Regions from separate parts of the Bradyrhizobium sp. BRP19 genome, predicted to be linked through region 3. Evidence: predicted binding sites of a transcription regulator. Region 3 holds the regulator's gene; each other region holds the start of a gene.

Region 1 (6,955 bases), on a different contig from region 3:
CAATTGGGATCTCCTACATGACCTCGCTCGACAGCTTCAAATGCAAAAAGACTCTCAAGGTCGGCGCCAAGACCTATGTCTATTACAGCCTGCCCACCGCCGAGAAGAATGGTCTGAAGGGAATTTCGAAACTTCCCTACTCGATGAAGGTCCTGCTCGAGAATTTGCTGCGCAACGAGGATGGCCGCTCGGTCAAGAAGGAAGACATCGTCGCGGTGTCGAAATGGCTGCGCAAGAAGTCGCTGGAGCATGAGATCGCCTTCCGCCCGGCGCGGGTGCTGATGCAGGACTTCACCGGCGTGCCCGCGGTGGTCGACCTCGCCGCGATGCGCAACGCGATGCAGAAGCTCGGCGGCGAGCCTGAGAAGATCAACCCCTTGGTGCCCGTCGATCTCGTCATCGACCATTCCGTGATCGTGAACTTCTTCGGCGACAACAAGGCTTTCGGCAAGAACGTCACCGAGGAATACAAGCAGAACCAGGAGCGCTACGAGTTCCTGAAGTGGGGCCAGAAGGCCTTCTCGAACTTCTCCGTCGTGCCGCCCGGCACCGGCATCTGCCACCAGGTCAATCTCGAATATCTGGCCCAGACGGTCTGGACCAAGAAGGAGAAGATGACCGTCGGTAAGAAGACCGGCACCTTCGAGGTGGCCTATCCCGATTCGCTGGTCGGCACCGATTCGCACACCACCATGGTCAACGGCCTTGCCGTGCTCGGCTGGGGCGTCGGCGGCATCGAGGCGGAAGCCTGCATGCTCGGCCAGCCGCTGTCGATGCTGCTGCCCAACGTCGTCGGTTTCAAGCTGAAGGGCGCGCTGAAGGAAGGCGTCACCGCGACCGACCTCGTGCTCACCGTGACGCAGATGCTGCGCAAGCTCGGCGTGGTCGGCAAGTTCGTCGAGTTCTTCGGCCCCGGCCTCGACCACCTCTCGGTCGCCGACAAGGCGACGATCGCCAACATGGCGCCCGAATACGGCGCGACCTGCGGCTTCTTCCCGGTCGATGCCGCCGCGCTCGATTATCTCAAGACCTCCGGCCGTGCCTCGGCCCGCGTCGCGCTGGTGCAGGCCTATGCCAAGGCGCAGGGCCTGTTCCGCACCGCCAAGTCGCCCGACCCCGTGTTCACGGAAACGCTGACCCTTGACCTCGGCGACGTCGTGCCGTCGATGGCCGGGCCGAAGCGCCCCGAAGGCCGCATCGCGCTGCCCACCGTCGCGGACGGCTTCTCGCTCGCGCTCGCCAGCGAGTACAAGAAGGCCGAGGAGCCGGCCAAGCGCTTCCCCGTCGAAGGCAAGAACTTCGACATCGGCCATGGCGACGTCGTGATCGCCGCGATCACCTCCTGCACCAACACCTCGAACCCGAGCGTGCTCATCGGTGCCGGCCTGCTCGCGCGCAATGCGGCTGCGAAGGGCCTCAAGGCAAAGCCGTGGGTGAAGACCTCGCTCGCGCCGGGCAGCCAGGTGGTCGCGGAATATCTCGCCAATTCCGGTCTGCAGCCCGATCTCGACAAAGTCGGATTCAACCTGGTCGGCTTCGGCTGCACCACCTGCATCGGCAATTCCGGTCCGCTGCCTGAGGAGATCTCGAAGTCGATCAACGACAACGGCGTCGTCGCGGCCGCCGTGCTCTCCGGCAACCGCAACTTCGAAGGCCGCGTTTCGCCGGATGTGCAGGCGAACTACCTGGCCTCGCCGCCGCTGGTGGTCGCCTACGCGCTCGCGGGCAGCGTCACCAAGAACCTCGCCACCGAGCCGCTCGGCGAGGGCAAGGACGGCAAGCCGGTGTACCTGAAGGACATCTGGCCGACGACCAAGGAGATCAACGCCTTCATGAAGAAGTTCGTGACCGCGTCGATCTTCAAGAAGAAGTATGCCGACGTGTTCAAGGGCGACACCAACTGGCGCAAGATCAAGACAGTCGAGAGTGAGACCTATCGCTGGAACATGTCTTCGACCTATGTGCAGAACCCGCCCTACTTCGAAGGCATGAAGAAGGAGCCGGAGCCGGTCACCGACATCGTCGAGGCGCGCATCCTCGCCATGTTCGGCGACAAGATCACCACCGACCACATCTCGCCGGCCGGCTCGATCAAGCTCACCTCGCCCGCCGGCAAATATCTCAGCGAGCACCAGGTGCGTCCGGCCGACTTCAACCAGTACGGCACGCGTCGCGGCAACCATGAAGTGATGATGCGCGGCACCTTCGCCAACATCCGCATCAAGAACTTCATGCTGAAGGGCGCGGACGGAAACATCCCCGAGGGCGGCCTGACCAAGCACTGGCCCGACGGCGAGCAGATGTCGATCTACGACGCCGCGATGAAGTACCAGGAAGAGAAGGTGCCGCTGGTGGTGTTCGCCGGTGCCGAGTATGGCAACGGCTCCTCGCGCGACTGGGCCGCCAAGGGCACGCGCCTGCTCGGCGTGCGCGCCGTGATCTGCCAGAGCTTCGAGCGCATCCACCGCTCCAACCTGGTCGGCATGGGCGTGCTGCCGCTGACCTTCGAGGAAGGCACCTCCTGGCAGTCGCTTGGGCTGAAGGGCGACGAGAAGGTGACCATCCGCGGCCTCGTCGGCGACCTCAAGCCGCGCCAGAAGCTGACCGCGGAGATCGTCTCCGGCGACGGTTCGCTGCAGCGCGTTTCGCTGCTCTGCCGCATCGATACGCTGGACGAGCTCGACTACTACCGCAACGGCGGCATCCTGCACTACGTGCTGCGCAAGCTCGCGGCGTAAACGCGGATTTGTGAATGATGGCTCACTGCGAAGTGAGTAGAAGCCTTAACGAAGGCGGCCTATCAAAGGCCGCCTTCGCGCGTTTGCGGTACGCTTCAGATGGGCCCGCCCGGCGGAAAACCTCCCTTTGGACGGTGGCCCGGATGGATGAATGTACCGCGCCCCGTAAGACTACGGTGACCATCCGGCGATAAGATTTCCCTCTGAGAGCAACGGTGTGCGGCGTTCGACATGACGACAATGACGGCTTCCCATCTGATTCCACGTTGGTCCGGCGCCCTCTGGTCGGGAGCTCTCGGCATATGTGCGATCATCGCCGTCATTCGTCCTGCCGAGGCTGAACCCCGCGCCGTCGTCGAATTGTTCACCTCGCAGGGCTGCTCCTCCTGCCCGCCCGCCGACCAGATCATCGGCGATCTCTCCAAGGACCCCTCCGTCATCGCGCTGAGCATGCCGATCGATTATTGGGACTATCTCGGCTGGAAGGACACACTGGCGGATTCGCGCTTCTCTGCACGGCAGCGTGCCTATTCGCGCATGCGCGGCGACCGCGAGGTCTACACGCCGCAGGTCGTGGTCAACGGCTCCACCCATGTCATCGGCAGCGATCGCACCGGCATCGAGAACGCGATCGGCAAGACCGACAAGGGCACTGGCGTGATGAGCGTGCCGGTGACGATGTCGCTCTCGGGCAAGCAGATCAACGTGTCGGTAGCCGCAAGCAAGGAGCCCACGGTCTCGCGCGGAGAGGTCTGGATCTGCTCGATCGCGAAGTCGGTGCCGATCGCGATCACCCGCGGCGAGAACAAGGGGCAGCAGGTCACCTATCACAACGTGGTGCGCAGCCTGCTCAAGGTCGGCGACTGGACCGGCCGTCCGGAGAGCTGGACGGTGCCGATCGAGAACCTCACGCGCGACGGCGTCGACGGCGCGGTGGTCTACGTCCAGGACGGCAGCCGCGAGAGGCCGGGCCCGATGCTGGGTGCGGCCTACACGTCGCTGCATTGAAGCAGGCAGAACGTCTCAGCAATTGATGCTCGTCATTCCGGGGCGCGGCTCTTGGCGCGAACCCGGAATCCATTTCTCAGCTTGTGTGATGGTAAATGGATTCCGGGCTCGCGCTTCGCGCGCCCCGGAATGACGGCAGACCGGAAACATCTCGGCACAAACAAAAAAGGACCAACTTGCGTTGGCCCTCCTTGTCGTGCGTACAGACCCGATCCTGTTCGACCCCGGGGGGCTGGGGGCTGAGGAATCCGGAACCGAAAGGACCGGGTCAACGCACGTCACCCTTTTCGCAGTGCAGGGCGGCAGGCGGTTGGCGGAAAAGCGGCGATACTATGATTCCTGCTAACGATCCCGTGACGGTTTGCCGCGACGGAGTTCCACCCTTGCGTGTGTCCTGATGCGACGCCGATTCGATGGGTCGAGCCCCTTGCGATGCGGAACGGTTGGCGCAATCATGCAATTGTCACGAACGCGGTTCCGGGACGATCTTGGCGGACGCGGGTAGCCGTGCGATGAGGAGGCGCTTCCCATGAGTCTGACGTCGGAGGATGCCGATCCGAGCGAGCAGCGCGCGGCGGCGCGTCCTGCCGCGGCGCATGCGCAGCCGAACCGGGTGACGTTCAACCGGCTCGAGCTGCACCGGATTCTCAATCTCTACGGCCGCATGGTCGCCGACGGCGAATGGCGCGACTATGCCATCGACTTCCTGAAGGACCGCGCCGTGTTCTCGGTCTATCGCCGCGCCTCGGAAGTGCCGATCTATCGCATCGAGAAGGACCCGCGCCTGGCGCGCAAGCAGGGCATGTACAGCGTGATCTCGGCGACCGGCCTGATCCTGCGTCGCGGCCACGAGCTCGAGCGGGTGCTGCTGGTGATCGATCGCAAATTGGCGGTGGTGTAGACGAACCATCGATCGTCATTCCGGGGCGCGACGAAGTCGCGAGCTATGGTGCGCAATTGCGCACCCGAGAATCCATCCCTCCACCGCCCCTGCCGTCCAATGGATTCCGGGTTCGATGCTGCGCATCGCCCCGGAATGACGGATGAACTACTTCCCCGGCACCGTGCTTGCGCCCTCGCCGAGGTCGCGCTGCATCATCACGGTGTCCAGCCAGCGGCCGAATTTCAGCCCGACACTGGGATGCGTGCCGATCATCTTGAAGCCGCACCTTGTGTGCACGCCGATCGACCCGGCATTGGCGGAATCGCCGATGACAGCGATCATCTGGCGAAAGCCGCGCGCTTCGCATTCGACGATCAGCCGTTCCAGCAGCATTGAGCCGACGCCGCGGCGGTGGAAGGACGGATCGAGATAGATCGAGTTCTCCACCGTGAAGCGATAGGCGGGCCGCGGCCGGTAGGCGCCGGCATAGGCATAGCCGGCCACGCGGCCGTCCAGCATGGCGACGAAATAGGGATAGCCGCCGTCGATCAGCGCGCGATAGCGGCGCGTCATTTCCGAGAGGTCGGGCGGCTCCAGCTCGAACGTCGCCGTGCCCTCGCGGACGGCCTGCTGGTAGATGGCGGTGACGGCGGGGAGGTCGGCCTCGGTGGTGGGCCTGATATCGGGTGCGGACATGGGGGAAGGATAGAGCGTTCCCTGAGGGGCCGGAAGAGGCTGCGCTGCCTCCACACCCGTCATTGCGAGCGCAGCGAAGCAATCCAGAAATGCATCTGCGGAGGGGCTCTGGATTGCGTCGTCGCATCGGCGCAAAATTGCTGCGCAATTTTGTCGCGAGCTCCTCGCAATGACGGGGAGAGGCCGTACCCTCAAAACAAAAACCCCGGCCTTTCCGGCCGGGGTTCGTGTCCGTTCTCTCGTCTCAGAGCTTACTCGCGCTGGCCGAGGAGCTGCAGCAGCAGCGTGAACAGGTTGATGAAGTTCAGGTACAGCGACAGTGCGCCGGTGATGGCCGAACGCTCTGCGACGTCACCGCCGGCCGAGGCATAGCCGTAGATGTAGTCGTTCTTCAGCCGCTGGGTATCCCAAGCAGTCAGGCCCGAGAACACCAGCACGCCGACCACCGACACGATGAACTGCAGCATCGAGCTGGCCAGGAACAGGTTCACCAGGCTGGCGAGAACGATGCCGATCAGGCCCATGAACAGGAATGAGCCCATGCCGGTCAGGTCACGCTTGGTGGTGTAGCCGTAGAGGCTCAGCGCACCGAAGGTCGCCGCGGTGATGAAGAACACCCGCACGATCGAGGTGTGCGTGAACACCAGGAAGATCGACGACAGCGAGATGCCCATCAGCGCCGCGAACACCCAGAACAGGATCTGGGCGGTCGAGGGCGCCAGACGATTGATGCCCGCCGAGATCACGAACACCATCGCGAGCGGCGCCAGGATGAACAGCCACTTCAGGGGGCTGACGAACATGGCGTAGCCGAACGGCGTCAGGAACACCTTGCCGACGCGGACGGCGTCCGCCGTCGGAACGTCGGTCACGGCGGCCATGTAGACGCCGAGCGCGGCAAGGCCGGTGATGGCCAGGCCAATGCTCATGTAGTTGTAGATGCGCAGCATATAGGCGCGCAGGCCGGCATCGACCGTCGCGGCGTCAACACGCCCGGCGGCCCTGCCGAAAGGAGAAGCGTAGTTACGGTCTAGGTCCGACATGGTCGAATTCCCGTTGGTTGGTCCGGTCCGGCACGAGGGTCGCCATGCCGCCGGTTCGTCAAATTCTATCTCGGAGACCGCTGCCAGCCGACTGAATTTTGGCTCACAATCGGGACTCCGAACCCATCCGATATGTGGGAAACTAACACATTCGCCGCAACCTTCCACGCGCGGCTGAATGTCGCCCTCGGCGTCAATCCTGACGCGAAGCTGACGGGGTAGCGTGGTTAATCGCGGAAACCGGGCCGATTCCGGGCAGCTCGATCCGCCGCTACATTTTGTCACAAATTTCGCAACACCGTCGCCGGCTTTTTGTTCAATGCCAGCAGCGTGCCGGCAAGCCCGAGCCCGACGGTCACGACCAGCGCGGCGGCGACCACGCCGGCGGCGCTGCCGGCCTGCCAGACGAAGCTCAGCGTCATCAGCCGCGTCACGATCAGCCAGGCCGCGATGCTGCCCGCGATCACCCCGAACACCGCGGTGGCAAGGCCGATCAGGAGGTATTCGAGGGCATAGGCGCCGAGCAGCCGCAGCCGCGTCGCACCCAGGGTCTTGAGGATCACCGCATCATAGACGCGGTGGCGGTG
Region 2 (6,955 bases), on a different contig from region 3:
GACGAAATTCTGCGGCAGCTCGCGCTGGAGCGCATCGCGGGAATCGTCGACGCTCGCCAACACGCCGGAGCGGCGGAACAGCGCGCGCTCGGTCGCGGTTTCGACGATGACGTCGGCGACGAGGCCGGAGAAATAGACGTCGTTGGCACCGACCGAGAGCAGCACGAGATCGAGCGTGCGATCGGGCTGGCGCTTCTTCGCCGCGGTGACGGCTTCCCGCAGCTCGGCGACCTGCGCGTTCACGCTGGTGTTGCAGACGCCGGTCTTGCCGGGCGGGCATTCGCGGGCGCGCTGCGAGCCGAGCAGCCCGTCGCCGATGCTCGCGCCGGTGCAGGCGAGCGGCAGGAAGGTCACGGCGATGTGGGTGTAGCGCACCGCGAGCGCCAGCGCGGTGCGCGCCTGATAGCTGTAGAGCGATCGATGGCACGGCGCATTGAACCAGAGCGCGCTGTAGCGCTGCCAGTTGGCGAGCGTATCCGGCGCCTCGCAGGCGCGGCCGCCCTTGAAGCCGTGGCGGCTCGGCCGGTAGTACTGCGCGCCGGCGGTGCCGAGATAGGAGCGGAAGCAGAAGCCTTCGTCCGACAGCGCCAGCGGCCGGTCCGGATTGCCTTCGCCGGAGGCGATGCTGTCGCCGAGACCTGCGATGAAGATGTCGCGGACCTGGATCTCGGTCTGGATCCGCTGGGTCGGATCGGAGCCGGCCGAGACATCGACGGTCGCAACCGTCGGCTTGCCGTAGCGGACGCGCAAATTGATCGGCTCGGCGCAGTCGAAGGTCGAGCTCTGCGGGCCATCGCCGTCATCGAATGACCAGGCGCAGGTGGCGCCGACCGGCACCGCGCCGGTCAGGCGCACCGTCACGGGATGGTCGATCGGCGTGATGTAGTTCTCTTTGACATTGTCGCGGGTGCAGGGCTGGTTGACCCGGCCCTGCAGGTCGATGCAGAGCCGGTTGACCATGTTGCGGGCCCAGCCGCGGCCCTCGCTCTGGAGCTCCAGGGACTGTTCGGCGGCCAGAATGCTGCGGTTGCGCGCGTTCTCGACATGGAGCAGGAAGTCGCGCTCCTCGCGGAATAGCCGGAAGCGGTTACGCACCTCCCAGCTGATCTGCATGCTGCCGGCGTCCTGCGCGGCGGCGCGCTCGGGCAAAGCGAGAAGGCCGGCAAGCAGCACGGCGCCTGCCGAGAGGGTGCGAAGGAATACGGAAATCATGGCCCGCGTTTTCAACGGCAAAGTTGAGGCGGAAATAAGAGAGGATTGCGCGCCTGCCCGCAACTTTTGCCTGATGATTCCGAGGGGCCTTGATTGCCGGCGGCGGCTTGATTGCCGGCGGCGCCTTGGGCGGCTCAGCGCTTGCCGGCCTGCCGCAGCAGCCGTTCGCGCTCCATCGGCGTCACCTCCTTGGGCAGGTTGGCCTGCGCGCAGGCTTCCGCCAGCCGCCGCCGCTCCTGCCACGGCGCGACCACATTCGTCCAAAGCTCGCGCGTGCCCATGATGGAGATGGCAAGGCCGAACGGGATCACGAAATAGAGAATACGGAACACCAGCAGCGTGGCCAGAAGCTCCTCGCGGCCGAACTGGGGCAGCGCCACGAGCATGGCGGCATCGAACACGCCGATCGAGCCCGGCGCGTGGCTGGCAAAGCCGATCAGGGTCGCCAGGATGAACACGACCGCGAGCGACATGAAGTCGATCGGCGGGTTGGCCGGCATCAAGAGGTACATTGCCGTGGCGCAGAAGCCGAGATCGACGACGCCGATCAGGATCTGCACCAAAGTCAGCGGCGCCGAGGGCAGCACCACCTTCCAGCCCTTCTGGCCGAGCTCACGGCGCTTCTCGCCCATGCAGAGCCAGACCAGATACGCGCCGATCGATGCGAGACCGCCGACGGCGATCAACCGGTTGAGCGAGGAGGGCAGCTGATCCATCGAGGAGGCCGCGTCCGGATGGATGGCCATGCCGATCGAGAGCACGAAGATGTTACCGAGCCAGAAGGTCAGGCCGGACAGGAAGCAGATCTTCGCGACGTCGATCGCGTTCAGTCCGTAGTCCGAATAGATCCGGAAACGGATCGCGCCGCCGGTGAAGACCGTGGCGCCGATGTTGTGCCCGATCGAATAGGACGTGAAGCTGGACAGCGCCGCGATGCGATAGGGCACGTGCTTCTTGCCGATCGTTCGCAGCGCAAAATAGTCGTAGAAGGTCAGCGTACAGAACGCGAAGAAGACGCAGATCGCCGCCAGCCCGATGTTGCCGCGGGGAATCTCCGTCAACGCGGTCAGGATGACCCCGGTATCGATGCCCTTGAGCGTCCGCACCAGCGTCGTGATCGCAAACGCGATGATGAAGATGCTCGCGGCGACGCCGAGCCGTCGCCAGCCGATCCATCTATTGAAGCCGCGTTTCAACGCGGGCAGCAGTCCGTGCATTCATCCTCCCGGCGGGGGGCAAGACCGACCGGGCCAGACATTGGCCGGTCGGGTGCGATCACGGCCAAAAGGCAGGCATCGATCGCTAGGCATGATCCAGCTCATTTAAGGCAAAATCAGCGGCTTGTGCAGCCCTTGACAACAATAGGTTCTGCGTTCGGCGGGCAACTTTGTCATACGCGGTTCATATCGGCGGCGCGTTAAGCATATGAGTCGCGAAACCAGGCTCCATCCGCGCGCTCACCGTGCCGATACGATCTCAGATCCGGCGCCGTCCGCATTGTTCCAACGCAGAGCCGTATCGGCGTTTTTGGAACGTCGATGCCGCGTGGTCGTTAGCCTCCATCAGCAATCGAACATGGCGGAATACGCGGCTTTTTCGTGCAAGCCGGCGCCTCCGTGTTCCCAAGACCCGAGAGGATCGGAACGATGGGACTGTTCACAAAAGACATCAAGACCATGAACGACCTGTTCGTACATCAGCTCCAGGACATCTATTACGCCGAGCAGCAGCTCACCAAGGCGCTGCCGAAGATGGCGACCAAGGCCACTGATCCGCAGCTGAAACAGGGCTTTTTGACGCACCTCGAGGAAACCAAGCAGCACGTTGCGCGGCTCGAGGAGGTCTTCAAGATGCACGGCGTCCCCGTGAAGGCGGTCGACTGCCCGGCGATCGATGGCATCATCGAGGAAGCCGACGAGACCGCCGGCGAAGTCGCCGACAAGGCGGTGCTCGACGCGGCCCTGATCAATGCGGCGCAGGCCGCGGAGCATTACGAGATCGTCCGCTACGGCAGCCTGATCGCCTGGGCCAAGCAGCTCGGCCGCAACGATTGTGCGGCGGTGCTCGCCAAGACGCTCGAGGAGGAGAAGGCGACCGACCAGAAGCTGACGACACTCGCCGAGAGCAAGGTGAATCTGCGCGCGGCGAGCTGAGTAGAGGAAACTACGAGCGCCGCGCGACGGTCCGCGCGGCGCTTGTGCTTGTTCGCTTCCCGCTGCCGTGGTGCTGCTTCGGTGCGCCGTCGCGAGGATCAGCAATGTGAGCGAACTCGCTCATCTTCCATTCACCACTTCCGGAGCAGGTTTGTAGCCGGTTACCGATCGTCCACCACTGTCGGCTCAAGTGCGGGTCGATAGGGGCCGGCAATGTATCAAGTTCTCTACTGTCTCACCGACGAGCATGACTGGCGACTGGTGGCCCTTGGGGGCGCGGTGTGCCTGCTCGCCAGCGCCGCGGCGATCAGCCTGTTTCAGCGCGCACGCGCGACGCACGGAGCCGGGCGCCTGGCCTGGATCGCCCTGGATGCGGCCGTGAGCGGATGCGGCATCTGGGCGACGCATTTCATCGCGATGCTGGCCTACGGCCCGGGAAGCGCCGGCGCCTACAACATCCCGGTGACAATTCTGTCGCTGATGCTTGCGATCTCCTTGACCTTCGTGGGCCTCAGCATCGCCGTGGCGTCCTCGCGCCCGGTGTGGATCGTCGTCGGCGGCGCCATCGTCGGCCTTGGTGTCGCGGCGATGCATTACACCGGCATGGCGGCGCTGGAGATGCCGGCACGGCTGGATTGGATCGGGAGCACGGTTGCCGCCTCGGTGCTGTTCGGCGTCGTCTTCGCAGCGCTCGCGCTGTTCGTCGCCGCGCGAGGTGACGGCATTCGGCATGCGCTGAGCGCGACTGCTCTGTTGACGCTCGCGATCGTTGCCCATCATTTCACCGCGATGGGCGCGGTGCTGTTGACGCCGGACCCGACGATCGCGATCAGCGGGCTCTCGGTCCCGCCGGCCTCGCTGTCGTTCCTGACTGCCAGCGCCGCCGTCGCGATCATCGCGATTGCGCTCGTGGCCGCGCTGCTCGACCGCCGCGCCGAGGGCGAACTGGGCCGCCAGCAGATCGTGCTCGACAGCGCGCTGGAGAACATGTCGCAGGGGCTGTGCATGTTCGACGCCGACGGCAAGATCATCCTGTTCAACGAGCGCTATGCCGCGATGCTCCGTCGAACCGACGTGCCGCTCACCGGCCGATTGCTGGTCGACGTGCTCAGGGAAGAGCAGGCCAAGGGCCAGTGGCAGGGCGATGCGGATGAATTCTTCGCCCGCCTCGTCGCCGATGCGCGCGAGGGCCGCACCACGACCGACGTCGTCAACCGGTTCGGCCGCTCCATCCGGGTCGTCAACCAGCCGATGCAGGGCGGCGGCTGGGTCGCGACCTTCGAGGACATCACCGAATGGCTGGAGGCGCAGGCCAAGATCTCGCACATGGCGCGCCATGATGCGCTGACCAGCCTGCCGAACCGGGTGCTGTTCCACGAACAGCTCGAGCAGGGGCTGCGCCAGACCAAGTCGGGCGACCAGCTCGCGGTGCTTTGCCTCGATCTCGATCACTTCAAGGACATCAACGACTCGCTCGGCCATCCCATCGGCGATGCGCTGCTCAAGGAGGTCGGCCGCAGGCTCGAGGCCACCGTCGGCGAACAGGACACCGTGGCGCGGCTCGGCGGCGACGAGTTCGCGGTGGTCCAGATCGGACGCTCCGAGGAGATCGCCGCGCGATCGCTTGCCGGACGCCTCGTCGAGGTGATCTCGGCGCCTTACCAGATCGACGACCATCAGATCGTGATCGGCGTCTCGATCGGCATCTCGCTGTCGCCGCAGGACGGCAGCCATCCGGACGAGCTGCTCAAGAACGCGGACCTTGCGCTCTACCGCGCCAAGGCGGATGGCCGCGGCACCTACCGCTTCTTCGACACCGGCATGGATGCGCGTGCGCAGGCGCGGCGCCTTCTGGAAATGGATCTGCGCGCGGCGCTGCAACGCGACGAGTTTGAAGTCTATTACCAGCCGATCCGCGAGGTCGCCAGTGGTCGCGTCGTCGCCTTCGAGGCGCTGCTGCGCTGGAACCATCCGCAGCGCGGACTGATCGCGCCCATCAGCTTCATCCCGCTGGCCGAGGAGACCGGGCTCATCGTTCAGCTCGGCGAGTTCGTGCTGCGCTCCGCCTGTGCCGACGCGGCCACCTGGCCCGACGATGTCGATGTCGCCGTCAATTTGTCGCCTGTGCAGTTCAAGAGCCCGAACCTAATCGCGGGTGTGACCGAGGCGTTGGCCGCCTCGGGACTTGGTGCGCGCCGCCTCGAGCTCGAGATCACCGAATCCGTTCTGCTCCAGAACAGCGAGGCGACGCTGACGACCTTGCACGAGCTGCGCGCCATGGGCGTGCGGATCTCGCTCGACGATTTCGGCACCGGCTATTCGTCGCTGAGTTATCTGCGCAGCTTCCCGTTCGACAAGATCAAGATCGACCGCTCCTTCGTGTCGGAGCTGGCGACGCGCGAGGATTCCATGGCGATCATTCGCGCCGTGACCGGCCTCGGCCGCAGCCTCGGCATCGTCACCACGGCAGAGGGCGTCGAGAACGACGCGCAGCTCGAGCTGCTCCGGCGCGAGGGCTGCACCCAGGCGCAGGGTTATCTGTTCAGCAAGCCGCGGCCCGCCTCGGATGTCGCGATCATGCTGGAACGGCCGCGGCTGCGCGCGTCGGCTTGAGAGGTCAGCTTCGGCGCAGCGCGAAATGCGCGCCGCAGAACGCCATCACGGCGCCGAGACACAGGGCCGCAAGCCCGGCGAGCACGCCCGAGACGGTCGGGATCGGGCTCGGCGCCGACGCCGCCTGACCCGCTCCCGCAAGCAGCAGCACGCCGACCGCGATTAGGAATTGCCGCATCCGCTGCGGGATCTGTCCGGAGACGGCGCTCTGCATCAGGCTCGCCGTGAAATAGCCGCCGGAGAAGCCGACGGTGGCGATCAGCCACCAGGCGATGGCGGCGCCCGCCGGAATGAACTCATGCGTGTCGGAGCGCCAGAGGCGGCCGAGATCGAGACCGTAGCGCGCGCCCAGCATGTGCACCGCGAGCGCCAGTAACACACCGGAGATCATCGCGGCGCCGAGAATCAGGCGGCGCGGAAAAAAGGTCGTCTCAGCCATGCCTCGCTTGTAGGATGGCCGGGGGCGATCGCGCAAGCCGATCGCCCAAGCGATCGCCCATGGGTTCGTTGACGACATGCCGGGAGCGGAAGCGGGTTCGACCACGAGCTATGCCTACAAGGCCTCGCTGATTGGCTCGGCGCATCGCTTCGAGTTGACGGAGCAGGGGCTGTCCTGGCACATCGCCGGCCGCTCCGGCCTGTGGCGCTATGACGAGATTTCGGCGATCCGGCTGTCGTTCCGCCCGGTGTCGATGCAGCAGCACCGCTTCCGCGCCGATATCAGCCGCGCCGGCGGCGGCCGCATCGCGATCCTGTCGACGAGCTGGCAGACCGCGGCGCTGATGGCGCCGCAGGACAACGGCTTTCGCGATTTCCTGATCGAGCTGCATGCGCGGATGGCCAAAGCCGGCAGCCGCGCCGAATTGACGGCGGGCCTCGGCCGCAAGACCTATGCGGCGGTGCTGGCATTCCTGGCCGTGCTCGCGGTGGTAATGGCGGGGCTGTTGATCCGCGCGCTTCTGACCGGCGAGCTCGCC
Region 3 (6,955 bases):
TCACCGCGTCGAAGCACCAGGCCAAAATGCCCTTCTGCGCGTGCAGGCGGTTTTCGGCCTCGTCGAACACGACCGATTGCGGCCCGTCGATCACCTCGTCGGTGACCTCCTCGCCGCGATGGGCCGGCAGGCAATGCATGAACAATGCGTCCGCCTTGGCCAGCGACATCAGCTTGGCATTGACCTGGTAGGGCTTGAGCACGTTGTGGCGGTGCTCGCCCTCCTTGTCGCCCATCGACACCCAGGTGTCGGTGACGACGCAATCGGCGCCGCGCACGGCGGCCTCGGGGTCGGTGCCGAGCACGATCGGCGCGCCCGTCGCCTTGATCCAGTCGCGCATGGCCTTTTTCGGTGCGAGCTCCGGCGGCGTTGCGACATTGAGCTGGAATTTGAAGCGCTCGGCGGCATGGGCCCAGGACGCCAGCACGTTGTTGTCGTCGCCGGTCCAGGCCACCGTCTTGCCCTCGATCGGGCCACGATGCTCCTCATAGGTCATGAGGTCGGCCATCACCTGGCAGGGATGCGAACGCCGCGTCAGGCCGTTGATGACGGGCACGGTGGCGTTGGCCGCAAGCTCCAGCAGCGCATCATGGTTGAGGATGCGGATCATGATGGCGTCGACATAGCGCGACAGAACCCGCGCGGTGTCGGCGATGGTCTCGCCGCGGCCGAGCTGCATCTCGGCGCCGGTGAGCATGATCGCCTCGCCGCCGAGCTGGCGCATGCCGACGTCGAACGAGACGCGGGTGCGGGTCGAGGGACGCTCGAAGATCATCGCCAGCGTCTTGCCTTCGAGCGGCCTGACCGGCTGCTGCGCCTTCTGCTTCGCCTTCATCGCCGAAGAGGCGGCGAGCATGCTCTTGAGCTCCGAGAGCGGCAGCTCGTTGATGTCCAGGAAGTGCTTGGGAGCTTTGTTGGGCGTCGTGCTCATCAGCTTGCCGCCCGCTTGGTCTGGCTGGAGGAGATCGCAGCGCAGGCGCGCTCTAACCGGCCGACGCTGTCCTCGATCTCCGCTTCCGTGACGATCAGGGGCGGCAGGAAGCGCACGACATTGTCGCCGGCCCCGACGGTGAGCAGCTTTTCGGCGCGCAGCGCCGCGACGAGATCGCCCGAGGGCACCACCGCTTTGATACCGATCAGGAGGCCCTCGCCGCGCACCTCGCTGACGATTTCGGGATGACGATCGATCACGGAGGCGAGCTTCTGCTTGAGCAGCAGCGACATCTTCTGCACGTGGTCGAAGAAGCCGGGCTTGAGCATGACATCGAGCACGGCGTTGGCAGCCGAGATCGCGAGCGGATTGCCGCCGAAGGTGGAGCCGTGCGAGCCGGGCCCCATGCCGGCCGCCGCGTCCGCGGTCGCCAGCACCGCGCCGATCGGAAAGCCGCCGCCGAGCGCCTTGGCGAGCGACATCACATCCGGTGTGACGCCGGTGCGCTTGTAGGCAAAGAGCTCGCCGGTGCGGCCCATGCCGGTCTGCACCTCGTCGAAGGCGAGCAACAGGCCGCGCTCGTTACAGAGTTCGCGCAGCGCCCTCAGGAAGGCGTGAGGTGCAGAACGAACGCCACCCTCGCCCTGGATCGGCTCGATGAGAATGCCGGCGGTGTGCGGACCACTCGCCTTCTTCACGGCGTCGAGGTCGCCGTGCGGCACCTGATCGAAGCCGTCCATCGGCGGACCGAAGCCCTCGAGATATTTCGCAGAGCCGGTGGCGGCGAGCGTCGCCAGCGTGCGGCCATGGAAGGCACCCTCGAAGGTGATCATGCGGTAACGCTCCGGATGCCCCTTGGAGAAGTGATGGTGGCGCACCAGCTTGATCACGCCTTCCAGCGCCTCGGCGCCGGAATTGCAGAAGAACACGAAGTCCGCAAAGCTCTCATTGCAGAGGCGGCTTGCGAGCTTCTCGCCGTCAGGGCTCTGGAACAGATTCGACATGTGCCAGAGCTTGGTCGCCTGCTCCTGCAATGCCTTGACCAGCGCGGGATGGACATGGCCGAGCGCATTCACCGCAACACCCGAGGTGAAATCGAGATAGCGATCGCCGTTGGTCGCGATCAGCCAGCAGCCTTCGCCGCGCTCGAAACCGAGGTCGGCCCTGGCGAAAACGGGGAGCAAATGCGGCGCTGCGCTGTTAGTCATGACGTCACTTGAATGTTGCGGACGGTGTGAGGCATGCATTGCGCGACGCACCATCGACCGGCCCCGGAAAACGAAACGTGCCGCCTTTTAAGGGCGGCACGTGGCACTATCTTATGCCTGGCAAGACGGGTGTCAATGCCGCCCGGAAAGCCTCGCGAAACGCTGATTCCGTAGTCTTGCGGTGCCGATTTTGCGGGTTTTTCACCACGGAACATGTGGAAGCGAGTCGGCGGACTCTTGCGCGGGAGTCACGCCATATTGTAGCGTTTGGACTGTCAGATACGACATCTCGTGCAGCAGTTCTGATCCCAGAAGTCCTCATGTACCGGCGTAAACGTTCGGGCGTCTTGAGCGCGCCCGGCGAGCCTTAAGGGATTCTGACGGCACGGGTTTTTCAAGGCTAAAGCATTCGCTGCGAAGGCCCCAGGATGGCAGGCGCGCAGCGAGGGAAAGGGTGCAATGACGGTTTTGACCTGGTCCGATGATCGCGTCGAGCAGCTGAAGAAGCTCTGGGAGGCCGGACTTTCGGCCAGCCAGATCGCGGCGGAGCTCGGCAATGTGACCCGCAATGCCGTGATCGGCAAGGTGCACCGGCTCGGCCTGTCCGGCCGCGCCAAGAGCCCTTCATCGGCAGCGCCGCGGCCGCGCAAGGCACGGCCCGCGCAGCATATGATGCGGGTGACCCGCCCCGTCGCGCGCGGCAACACCGCGCTGGCGCAGGCCTTCGAGGTCGAGTTGGAAGCCGAGCCGGTTACCTACGACAACGTGGTGCCGATGAGCCAGCGGCTGTCGCTGCTGGAATTGAACGAGGCGACCTGCCACTGGCCGGTCGGCGATCCCTCGAGCCCGGATTTCTTCTTCTGCGGCGGCAAGGCGCTCTCCGGCCTGCCCTATTGTGCCCAGCATTCGCGCGTGGCCTATCAGCCTGCAGCGGATCGCCGTCGCGCAGCACCGAAACCGGGCACGCGGTGAGGTTGCGGAATTTCCTGATCGCCAAGCTTTGATCGCCAAGCTTGATCGCCAAGGCTGCAGCCGTCACACGATGACGGCTCCCAATCACTCCGGTGTCATCCCCGCGAAGGCGGGGATCCATAACGCAATCGTTGCGCGAGATGGTCACTCCGAGTCTTCGCCAAACCACGTCCTGTGGCTGATCGCGACGAGCGCGCGCGCTCGCGCTGAGATCCCGGGCTCGCGCTGCGCGCGCCCCGGGATCACGACCGAGATTGTTGCCGCGGCCGAGAACCAACAACTCGCCCGATCTTACGTCTGCTCAGCCTTCGCGAAGCGATCGTCCAGCGCGTAGCCGGCGCCGCGGACGGTGCGGATCGGGTCCTGCTCGCGGCCAAGGTTGAGCAGCTTGCGCAGGCGGCCGATATGGACGTCGACGGTGCGCTCGTCGATGTAGATGTCGCGGCCCCAGACGCTGTCGAGCAGCTGCTCGCGCGAGAACACGCGGCCGGGATGCTCCAGGAAGAACTCCAGCAGGCGATATTCGGTCGGACCGAGATCGATCGGCCGGCCCGAGCGCGCCACGCGGCGCTTGTCGCGGTCGAGCTCGATATCGCCATAGGCGAGCACGGTGGCGAGGCGCTCGGGGCTCGCGCGCCTGAGCAAGCCCTTCACGCGCGCGAGCAGCTCCGGCACCGAGAACGGCTTGACGATGTAATCATCCGCGCCGGTGGCAAGCCCGCGCACCCGCTCGCTCTCCTCCCCGCGCGCGGTGAGCATGATGATCGGCAGCTGTTTGGTCTCGGGCCGGGTCCGAAGCCGCCGGCACAGCTCGATGCCCGACAGGCCCGGCAGCATCCAGTCGAGCACGATCAGATCGGGAATGTGCTCCTTGAGGCGGGTGTCGGCGTCATCGCCGCGCATCACCGTCTCGACGTCATAGCCGTCGCCTTCGAGGTTGTAGCGAAGAAGCTCGGTGAGAGCTTCCTCGTCCTCAACCACCATAATGCGTGCGCCCATGTGGTCGTAGCTCCTTAAGTCGTCAGGTGTTCGGCACCGTCGTGGCGAAGGTCGTCATGTCGCCCTTCGGCCGCTTGTCGGTGATCGCCTGGCCCTCGATCATGTAGAACACGGTCTCGGCGATGTTGGTGGCGTGGTCGCCGATCCGCTCGATGTTCTTGGCACAGAACATCAGGTGGATGCAGAACGAGATGTTGCGCGGATCCTCCATCATGTAGGTGAGGAGCTCGCGGAACAGCGAGGTGCAGATGGCGTCGACTTCTTCGTCGCCCTTCCACACCGCCATCGCCGCCGGCAGGTCGTGCGCGGCATAGGCGTCCAGCACCGACTTGACCTGCTGCTGCACGAGGTCGGTCATGTGCTCCAGGCCGCGGAACAGCTTGAGCGGATGGAAATCCGTCTCCAGCGCCGCGACGCGCTTGCCCATGTTCTTGGCGAGATCGCCGATGCGCTCGAGATCGGTCGCAACGCGCATCGCGCCGACGATCTCGCGCAGGTCGACGGCCATCGGCTGGCGGCGGGCGATGGTGAGCACGGCGCGCTCCTCGATGCGCTTCTGCAGCGCGTCGAGCTCGACGTCGGTGGCGACGACGCGCTGGCCGAGCGCGACGTCGCGGCGGATCAGCGCGTCGACGGAATCGACGATCATGCGCTCGGCGATGCCGCCCATCTCGGCGACCAGGCGGGTGAGCTCCTGAAGGTCGCTGTCGAAAGCCTTTACGGTATGTTCAGAACCCATGTTCCGTCTCCTCAGCCGAACCGGCCGGTGATGTAATCCTGCGTGCGCCGATCGCTCGGCGACGTGAAGATCTTGCTGGTGTCGTCGAACTCGATCAACTCGCCGAGATACATGAAGGCGGTCTTGTCGGAAACGCGCGCCGCCTGCTGCATGTTGTGGGTGACGATCGCGATCGTGTAGTTCTCGGACAATTCCTGGATCAGCTCCTCGACCTTGGCGGTCGAGATCGGGTCGAGCGCCGAGCAGGGCTCGTCAAACAGGATCACCTCGGGCCGCACCGCGACGGTGCGGGCGATGCAGAGGCGCTGCTGCTGGCCGCCGGAGAGCGACAGGCCGGAGGCATTGAGCTTGTCCTTGACCTCGTTCCACAGCGCGCCACCGCGCAGCGCCTTCTCGACGCGGTCGTCCATCTCGGACTTGGAGATCTTCTCATAGAGACGAATGCCGAAGGCGATGTTCTCGTAGATCGTCATCGGGAACGGCGTCGGCTTCTGGAACACCATGCCGACCCGGGCGCGGAGCAGGTTGAGGTCGAGCTTGGGGTCGAGGATGTTGGTATGGTCGAGTAACAGCTGACCGTCGGCGCGCTGGCCCGGATAGAGGTCGTACATCCGGTTGAAGATGCGCAGCAGGGTGGACTTGCCGCAGCCGGACGGGCCGATGAACGCCGTGACGCGGTTGGTGCCGAGCGCCAGGTTGATGTTCTTCAGCGCGTGGTGGTCGCCGTAGTAGAAGTTGAGGTTGCGCGCCGTGACCTTGGCGGGCGCCTCGGGCAGGGGCTGCGAGCCGGGATGAACGGACGGTGCGCTGACGGAAACAGACATTTCACTCATTTTGCAGTCCTCTCGGCGCCAAGGATGCGCGCGCCAATGTTAAGGGCAAGCACGGTCAGGGTGATCAACAGCGCACCGCTCCAGGCGAGTTGCTTCCAATACTCGTAGGGGCTCTGCACGAAGTTGTTGATGGTGACAGGCAGGTTCGCCATCGTCTTGTTCAGGCCGAGGCTGAAGAACTGGTTCGACAGTGCCGTGAACAACAGCGGCGCGGTCTCGCCGGCGACGCGGGCGGTCGCCAGCAGCACGCCGGTGATGAGGCCGGAGCGCGCGGCACGATAGGCGATGCGCTTGATCACCAGCGAGCGCGGCAGGCCGAGCGCGCTGGCAGCTTCGCGCAACGGATTCGGCACCAGCAGTAGCATGTCTTCGGTGGTGCGCACGACGACCGGGATCACGATGACGGCAAGCGCCAGCGCGCCCGCAATCGCCGAGAAGCCGCGCATCGGCACCACCACCGCGCCATAGATGAAGAGGCCGATGATGATCGAGGGTGCCGACAGGAGAATGTCGTTGATGAAGCGGATCACCGAGGTCAGCTTGTCGTTGCGGCCGTACTCGGCGAGATAGGTGCCGGCGAACAGGCCGAGCGGCGCGCCGATGCCGACGCCGATCACGGTCATGATCAACGAGCCGACGATGGCGTTGCGCAGGCCGCCCTCGGTCGATCCGGGCGGCGGCGTGTCAGCTGTGAAGACCTGGAGGTTGAGCCCGGCCAAGCCGTTGTAGAGCAGCGTGACCAGGATCAGCGCGAGCCAGGTGACGCCGAAGGCGGCGGCTGCGATGCAGAGGCCGCGAATGACGATGTCCCAGCGGCGGCGGCGCGAATAGATCGGGTTCATGGCTTCACTTCCCGGCCTTGGTTTCGAGGCGCAGCAGCATCAAACGGGCGGCAGCGAGCACGAAGAACGTCAGCACGAACAGCAGGAGGCCGAGCAGGATCAGGCCGGACTGGTGCAGGCCGTCGCTCTCGGCAAATTCGGAGGCGATCGCCGCCGAAATCGTCGTGCCCGGCGCGAAGATCGACGAGGAGATCCGGAACGAGTTGCCGATGATGAAGGTCACCGCCATGGTCTCGCCGAGCGCCCGGCCCAGCGCCAGCATGACGCCGCCGATGATGCCGACGCGGGTGTAGGGGATCACCACGCTGCGGACGACCTCCCAGGTGGTGCAGCCGACGCCGTAGGCGGCTTCCTTCAGCACCGGCGGCACCGTCTTGAACACGTCGACCGAAATCGAGGTGATGAAGGGCAGCACCATGATGGCGAGGATC

What was found. Region 3 encodes PhoB, which activates phosphate uptake and scavenging genes when phosphate is short. Its sites were predicted from a motif close to TGTCATNNANCTGTCAT; they were not measured.
Region 1: a site for PhoB is predicted at 4,197-4,213, ahead of I6F36_RS33955 (DUF2794 domain-containing protein). Genes of this name have one in related genera too.
Region 2: a site for PhoB is predicted at 2,601-2,617, ahead of I6F36_RS34885 (YbhN family protein). Genes of this name have one in related genera too.

The regions. Positions count from the first base shown of each region.
Region 1 covers NZ_JADYVZ010000021.1:9,819-16,773, forward strand. Annotated here, with positions in the region: gene acnA (aconitate hydratase AcnA) at 18-2,738, shown strand; gene I6F36_RS33950 (thioredoxin family protein) at 2,970-3,746, shown strand; gene I6F36_RS33955 (DUF2794 domain-containing protein) at 4,276-4,647, shown strand; gene I6F36_RS33960 (GNAT family N-acetyltransferase) at 4,795-5,325, opposite strand; gene I6F36_RS33965 (Bax inhibitor-1/YccA family protein) at 5,577-6,368, opposite strand; gene I6F36_RS33970 (ABC transporter permease) at 6,650-6,955, opposite strand, start outside.
Region 2 covers NZ_JADYVZ010000023.1:52,084-59,038, forward strand. Annotated here, with positions in the region: gene I6F36_RS34880 (hypothetical protein) at 1-1,212, opposite strand, end outside; gene I6F36_RS34885 (YbhN family protein) at 1,347-2,429, opposite strand; gene I6F36_RS34890 (ferritin-like domain-containing protein) at 2,859-3,365, shown strand; gene I6F36_RS34895 (EAL domain-containing protein) at 3,579-5,978, shown strand; gene I6F36_RS34900 (hypothetical protein) at 5,983-6,417, opposite strand; gene I6F36_RS34905 (hypothetical protein) at 6,494-6,955, shown strand, end outside.
Region 3 covers NZ_JADYVZ010000005.1:186,996-193,950, forward strand. Annotated here, with positions in the region: gene argF (ornithine carbamoyltransferase) at 1-931, opposite strand, end outside; gene I6F36_RS18400 (aspartate aminotransferase family protein) at 931-2,139, opposite strand; gene I6F36_RS18405 (GcrA family cell cycle regulator) at 2,599-3,111, shown strand; gene phoB (phosphate regulon transcriptional regulator PhoB) at 3,403-4,110, opposite strand; gene phoU (phosphate signaling complex protein PhoU) at 4,133-4,849, opposite strand; gene pstB (phosphate ABC transporter ATP-binding protein PstB) at 4,861-5,682, opposite strand; gene pstA (phosphate ABC transporter permease PstA) at 5,679-6,524, opposite strand; gene pstC (phosphate ABC transporter permease subunit PstC) at 6,529-6,955, opposite strand, start outside.